Regions from separate parts of the Streptomyces sp. NPDC127177 genome, predicted to be linked through region 2. Evidence: riboswitches for the same ligand, from Rfam matches in the RefSeq annotation. Region 2 holds a riboswitch; the other holds the start of a gene.

Region 1 (3,402 bases), on a different contig from region 2:
CTGAATTCTCCTGTACGCGGGGGAGTGCTGATGAACGATGGTCTTACGGTGTGAGACAGGACTGCGTCACGTACGCGGTGCCCTGCCGGGCCCACGGTTCTACTTCTGGCGCTTGTAGAACGGCAGCGCCACGACCTCGTACGGTTCGTGGTTGCCCCGGATGTCCACTCCGACGCCCTCGGTGCCGGGCGTGGCGTGCGCGGCGTCGACGTACGCCATGGCGATCGGCTTGCCGAGGGTCGGCGACGGGGCGCCCGAGGTGACCTTGCCGATGACCTGGCCCTCCGCGATGACGGAGAAGCCCGCCCGCGGCACCCGGCGGCCCTCGGCGATCAGGCCGACGAGCTTGCGGGGCGGGGCGGTCTCGGCGCGCTCGGCAGCGGCCTCCAGCGCCTTGCGGCCGACGAAGTCGCTCTCCTTCTCGAACTTCACGACCCGGCCGAGACCGGCGTCGAACGGCGTCAGGGACGTCGTCAGCTCGTGCCCGTACAGCGGCATGCCCGCCTCCAGGCGCAGCGTGTCGCGGCAGGAGAGCCCGCAGGGGATCAGCCCGCGGGAGGCGCCGGCCTCGGTGAGTGCCCGCCACAGCTGCTCGGCGTGCTCGGGTGCGACGAAGAGCTCGAAGCCGTCCTCGCCGGTGTAGCCGGTGCGGGCGATCAGAGCGGGGACCCCGGCGACCGTGCCGGGTAGACCGGCGTAGTACTTCAGGCCGTCCAGGTCGGCCTCCGTGACGGCGGCCAGGATGGCGGGGGACTCGGGGCCCTGGACGGCGAGCAGCGCGTACGCGTCGCGGTCGTCGCGCACCTCGGCGTCGAAGCCCTCCGCGCGGGCGGTCAGCGCGTCCAGCACGGTCTGGGCGTTGCCGGCGTTGGCGACGACCATGTACTCGGTCTCTCCCAGCCGGTACACGATCAGGTCGTCCAGGATGCCGCCGTCCTCGGCGCAGATCATCGTGTAGCGGGCCCGGCCCACGGAGACGGTGCCGATGTTGCCGACCAGCGCGAAGTTCAGCAGTGCCACGGCCTCGGGGCCGGTGACGGTGATCTCGCCCATGTGGGAGAGGTCGAAGAGGCCGGCCTTCGTGCGCACGGCGTTGTGCTCGTCGCGCTCACTGGCGTAGCGCAGCGGCATGTCCCAGCCCGCGAAGTCGGTCATGGTCGCGCCGAGCGAACGGTGCAGCACATCGAGGGCGGTGAGACGGGGGGCGGTGCTCATGGATACGGCTCCCAGGGCATGACGACGAGGACGATCCCTCCCCATCTGTCATCGGAACCTGAGAGGTTCGCCGAGAGACCCCGCAGGGGTTCGGCTTGCACCTTGGGTGGAGCCGCCGGGCGACTCGCTTTTCAGATCTGCCTCATCCACGCGGTACGGGGCCTGAGAGATTCAAGGGAGGATCTTGCTCCTTCGGCGCCCGGCACGGTGACCGGAACTCTCCCGCGCGGATTCAAGCGGCCTTTATGCAGTTGGCCGGGTCATCATCGCACGCATTGCCGGACAGTGGGGCGCCGGTACCCCACCGGATCCGGCGGGTCGGACGCTTGTGCCGCATTACCTTTTCTTTACACTTCTTGACAGGTGTGGTCGGCCGACAGGGGGATGGCGATGACGTTGCGGCGGTACGCGGCGACCGCGGGGGTCGCGCACGGCGCACTGCCCGCACAGCAGGGCGCGCCGGCCCGCGAGACGCACGGCCCGCGCGGGCCCGTCGTGAGCGATCTGCGGGAGAGGTCCGGGTGCGGCCCGCGGAGCCTGCGCTTCGCTCCGGGTGACGTCGTGGTCGTCTCAGGACTGCCGGGCAGCGGCAAATCGACCCTGATCGCACGGGCCGTGGCCGCCCGCGTCATCGACTCCCAGGACACCCGGGACCGCTGGTCCGCCGCGCTGCCACGATTAGTCCCCTACGCCTTCTACCGTCCCCTCGTCCGGGTCGCCCACTACTGGGGGCTGTGGCAGGTGCTGCGCTCCGGCGTCTCCGTCGTCGTCCATGACTGCGGCGCCCAGGCATGGGTGCGCGGCTGGCTGTCGCGCGACGCCCGGCGGCGCGGCCGCGTCCTGCACCTCGTCCTGCTAGACGTCACCCCGCAGACCGCGCTGGCGGGCCAGCGGGAGCGGGGGCGCGGCGTCTCCGGATACGCGTTCGCCCGGCACCGCCGGGCGGTGCGCAGGCTGCTGCGGGACACCGAGGCGGGCACGCTGCCGCTCGGCTGCGTCTCGGCGGTGCTGCTGGACCGGGAGGCCGCGGCGCTGCTGACCCGGATCACCTTCGCAGACGCACAGGGTGAGAGCCCGTAGCGGGCTGTCCGATGCCTGGACACCCGGCGCTCGGCGCTAACCTCGTGCTGCACGGCACGGGGCGAGAGAGGGATGCAGTGGATATTCCGGCACAGGACGGGACCCATCCGCAGGGCGGATGGCCGGCCAACGAGCTCGAAGAAGTGCTGGGCGCCTCGCTCGGCAGCCCGGAGGCGGGCGGACGGCTGGTCGAGGTGCTCGGCCGCAGCCATCTCTGGGTGCCCCTGCCCAACGGCGGCGGCCCCGACGCCACCGACCTGGACCTGCCGACACTGGAGCTCGACGGCGCACCGTACGTCCCCGTGTTCAGCTCCGAGCAGCAGTTCCTCACCTGCGTCGGCTCCCACATGTCCTTCACCGTGGCACCCGCCGTCGAATTCGCCCGCGGGCTGCCCCCGCAGCTCGGTATCGCCGTCAACCCGGGCGGGGCGGTCGGCATGCCGCTGCCACCGCCCGCGGTCGCCGAACTCTGCCGGGTCGGACGCACCGTGCTCGACGGGCCCTCCAGCGGCGGCCGGGTCCGGCTCTACGAGCCGGACTGGAAGGAGGAGCCCGTCGACTTCCTCTCCGCCGCGGCCGGCGAGTTCGAGGAGAGCGGTGTCGTGCTCAGCGCGCGCAGGGCCCTCGCCAGCATCGAGGGCGGCGACCCCGTCCTCTTCGTCGGCGTCGAGTTCTCCACCTGGGACGGCGCCGGACGCAACGCCCCGATGGACGCCCTCGGCCGGGCGCTCGGCCGCGTCGAGGTGGCCTGGCCGGTCAATCTCGTACTGCTCGACGTGGCACAGGACCCGGTCGCCGACTGGATGCGTGCCCGGATCAGGCCGTTCTACCAGCGCGCCGCCGAGTAGCGGGGCCCGTCGCACCGCGGGGTGACAGTGGTGGACCGCGGAGTCAAGTCGGTGTCAGGACCGGCACCTAAGCTGGTTTGATGGCTGGTGCCTCGGCACCGCGCCGTACCCGAGTGCCCCGGGAGCGGCAGGCCGACACAGTGGATCGAAGAGGGGCGGGACCCAGGGTGAGTGCGTCAGGCACCGCGGCGGCCGGGCAGATCGAGCGCATGCTGCGCCAAGTGACGCCCGGACGCTACGACGCGTACGAGGCGCTGCT
Region 2 (3,402 bases):
CCCGGCGTCGGGCCCGCCACCGCGGACCACCTGCGCCGCGCCGGGATGACCACCGTGAACGATCTGGCCGAGGCGGGCGAGGCCGAGCTCGTACGGCTGCTGGGCAGGGCGCACGGCGTCTCACTGCACCGGATGGCGTCCGGCCATGACGACCGCCCCGTCGTCGCCGAACGCGACGCGAAGTCGGTCTCGGTCGAGGACACCTTCGACACGGACCTGCACGACCGTGTCCGGGTCAGGGGCGAGGTGGAGCGGCTTGCCGACCGGTGCGTGCAGCGGCTGCGGGCCGCCGGACGCTCGGGCCGGACGGTGGTGCTGAAGGTGCGGCGTTACGACTTCTCGACCCTGACCCGGTCCGAGACGCTGCGCGGCCCCACCGACGATCCCACGGTGGTCAGGGAGGCCGCTGCGCGGCTCCTGGAGTCCGTGGACACCACCGGGGGAGTACGGCTGCTGGGCGTGGGCGTCACAGGCCTCGCGGACTTCACCCAGGAGGATCTGTTCGCGCAGGCGGCCGATGAGCGGATCGCGGCCGAGCTCGCCGCCGAACTCGCGGCCGGGGGCGCCGAGCCGGGAGCCGACGCCGGTGCGGCGGAGGAACGGCCCGAGCACGAGGAGCCGGAACAGGAGAGCGCCGAGCAGCTCGCCGCCCGGCGCTGGCCGGCCGGGCACGACGTACGGCACGGGACCTACGGCCACGGCTGGGTGCAGGGCAGTGGGGTCGGCCGGGTCACGGTGCGCTTCGAGGAGCCGGAATCGGCGCCCGGCCGGGTGCGGACGTTCCGTATCGATGATCCGGAACTCCAGCCGGCCGATCCGCTGCCGCTCGTGCGGGACCCGGCCGACTACTCGTCCTGGCCGGCCAGTCTGCCGAAGTCCCGGTCCGGGCCGATCTCCTCGGGCGGGGAGTCCAGACCGTAGTGCCGGTAGAGCTGGAGCTCCTGTTCCGGCGAGAGGTGCCGGCCTACCCCGAAGTCGGGCGCGTCCTTGATGAGTGAACGCTCGAAGGGGACGCGCAGCGCGTCCTCGACGAATTCGCTGGGTTCCAGCGGGACGAAGGCGTCCCGGCTGAACAACCCGGTGCGTACGGCGGCCCACTCCGGCACGCCGGTCGCGTCGTCGAGGTACACCTCGTCCACGGTTCCGATCTTGGTGCCCTCGCGGTCGAACACCTTGCGGCCGATCAGGCTGCGCGGATCGATGTCGGTCTGCACGGTCCCTCCCACGGGTCGCGACTACTCCACAGGAACCACAGAAGTGCAGATCCGTGGCGTTGGCCACTCGAGAATTGCGCCGGGCACCCCGCTGGTAGGCTGGGAGCGGCTGCTTACCCCGTGCGGGAGAGTCCTCCGGATCAGCTCCGGAGGCGCCGAAGGAGCAAATCCTCCCCGGAATCTCTCAGGCCCCCGTACCGCACGGACTAGGTCACTCTGGAAAGCAGGGTGGGTTCCGCACGGCCCTGTGCCGAGGCGGGTCCTTTCCTCACCGACGGTGAAAGCCGGTGCCCGCAGCGGGTGCCGGTGAAGCTCTCAGGTTGAGATGACAGAGGGGGAGGCCGTTCGGGCACCCCGCGCCGTGGTGCCCCTCGCAGGTCGTGACAGACCAGGAGGCCTCCACCATGACCCCCCGTCGCACTTCGCTCTCCCAGCTGGAGCAGGGAATCCCCTTCGAGCAGCGTCATATCGGTCCCGACGCCGCGGCGCAGGCGAAGATGCTCGCCCAGGTCGGTTACGGCTCGCTCGACGAGCTCACATCGGCCGCCGTGCCCGATGTCATCCGCAGCGCGGAGGCGCTCGAGCTGCCGACGGCCCGTACCGAGGCCGAGGTACTGGCCGAACTGCGCGCGCTGGCCGACCGCAACCAGGTGCTGGCCCCGATGATCGGCCTCGGCTACTACGGCACGTTCACCCCGCCGGTGATCCTGCGCAACGTCATGGAGAACCCCGCCTGGTACACGGCCTACACGCCGTACCAGCCGGAGATCTCCCAGGGCCGCCTCGAAGCCCTCCTGAACTTCCAGACGATGGTCGCCGACCTGACCGGGCTGCCCACCTCCGGTGCCTCACTGCTCGACGAGGGCACCGCCGCCGCCGAGGCCATGGCCCTGGCGCGGCGCGTCGGCAAGGTCAAGAACGGCGTCTTCCTGGTCGACGCGGACACCCTGCCGCAGACCGTCGCCGTCATAGAGACCCGCGCCGAACCGACCGGTGTCGAGGTCGTCGTCGCCGACCTGACCGACGGCATCCCGGCGGAGATCGCCGAGCGTGGCGTCTTCGGAGTCCTGCTGCAGTACCCCGGCGCCTCCGGTGCCGTACGCGACATCAAGCCCGTCATCGACCGGGCCCACGAGCTCGGCGCGATCGTCACCGTCGCCGCCGACCTCCTCGCGCTCACCCTGCTCACCTCGCCCGGTGAGCTCGGCGCGGACATCGCCGTCGGCACCACCCAGCGCTTCGGCGTGCCGATGGGCTTCGGCGGCCCGCACGCCGGTTTCATGGCGGTCCGGGAGAAGTTCGCGCGCAGCCTGCCCGGCCGCCTCGTGGGCGTCTCCGTGGACGCGGACGGCAACAAGGCCTACCGGCTGGCCCTCCAGACCCGCGAGCAGCACATCCGCCGTGAGAAGGCCACCAGCAACATCTGTACCGCGCAGGTGCTCCTCGCCGTGATGGCCGGCATGTACGCCGTCTACCACGGCCCGGAGGGGCTGCGGACGATCGCCCGGCGCACCCACCGCTACGCCGCGATCCTGGCCGAGGGCCTGCGCTCCAGCGGTGTGGACGTGGTGACCGGCTCCTACTTCGACACGCTCACCGTCCGGGTCCCCGGCAAGGCCGTCCAGGTCGTCGCGGACGCCCGCGAGCGCGGTGTGAACCTGCGGCTCGTCGACGGTGATCTGGTCTCGCTCGCCTGCGACGAGACCACCACCCGCACCGAGGTCGCGGCCGTCTGGGCCGCCTTCGGCGCCAACGGCGACATCGATGCGCTGGACACCACGGCCGCCGAGGCGCTGCCCGAGCAGCTGCTGCGCACCGACGCCGTGCTGACCCACCCGGTCTTCCACCAGCACCGCTCCGAGACCGCGATGCTGCGCTACCTGCGCAAGCTCGCCGACCGCGACTACGCGCTGGACCGCGGCATGATCCCGCTCGGCTCCTGCACCATGAAGCTGAACGCGACCGCCGAGATGGAGTCGATCACCTGGCCCGAGTTCGGCGCGCTGCACCCCTTCGCACCGGCCGAGCAGGCGCAGGGTTTCCTGACGCTCATCCGTGAGCTGGAGGAGCGCCTGGCCGAGGTCACCGGCTACGACGCGGTCTCCATCCAGCCGAACGCCGGCTCGCAGGGCGAGTTCGCGGGGCTGCTGGCCGTCCGGGCGTACCACCGTGCCAACGGTGACGAGGA

The links. A riboswitch is a leader RNA that binds a small molecule or an ion and turns the genes downstream of it on or off. The one in region 2 is predicted to bind glycine.
Region 1: it holds a riboswitch for glycine, as region 2 does, so the genes downstream of both, gcvT (glycine cleavage system aminomethyltransferase GcvT) here and gcvP (aminomethyl-transferring glycine dehydrogenase) in region 2, are expected to answer to the same signal.

Annotation. Positions count from the first base shown of each region.
Region 1 covers NZ_JBHXUW010000050.1:21,084-24,485, forward strand. The annotation lists gene gcvT (glycine cleavage system aminomethyltransferase GcvT) at 100-1,215, opposite strand; glycine riboswitch at 1,357-1,450, opposite strand; gene ACFVJX_RS26970 (AAA family ATPase) at 1,606-2,295, shown strand; gene ACFVJX_RS26975 (enhanced serine sensitivity protein SseB) at 2,373-3,143, shown strand; gene ACFVJX_RS26980 (enhanced serine sensitivity protein SseB C-terminal domain-containing protein) at 3,311-3,402, shown strand, end outside.
Region 2 covers NZ_JBHXUW010000076.1:5,980-9,381, forward strand. The annotation lists gene ACFVJX_RS32205 (DNA polymerase IV) at 1-921, shown strand, start outside; gene ACFVJX_RS32210 (PRC-barrel domain-containing protein) at 846-1,214, opposite strand; glycine riboswitch at 1,328-1,424, shown strand; gene gcvP (aminomethyl-transferring glycine dehydrogenase) at 1,619-3,402, shown strand, end outside.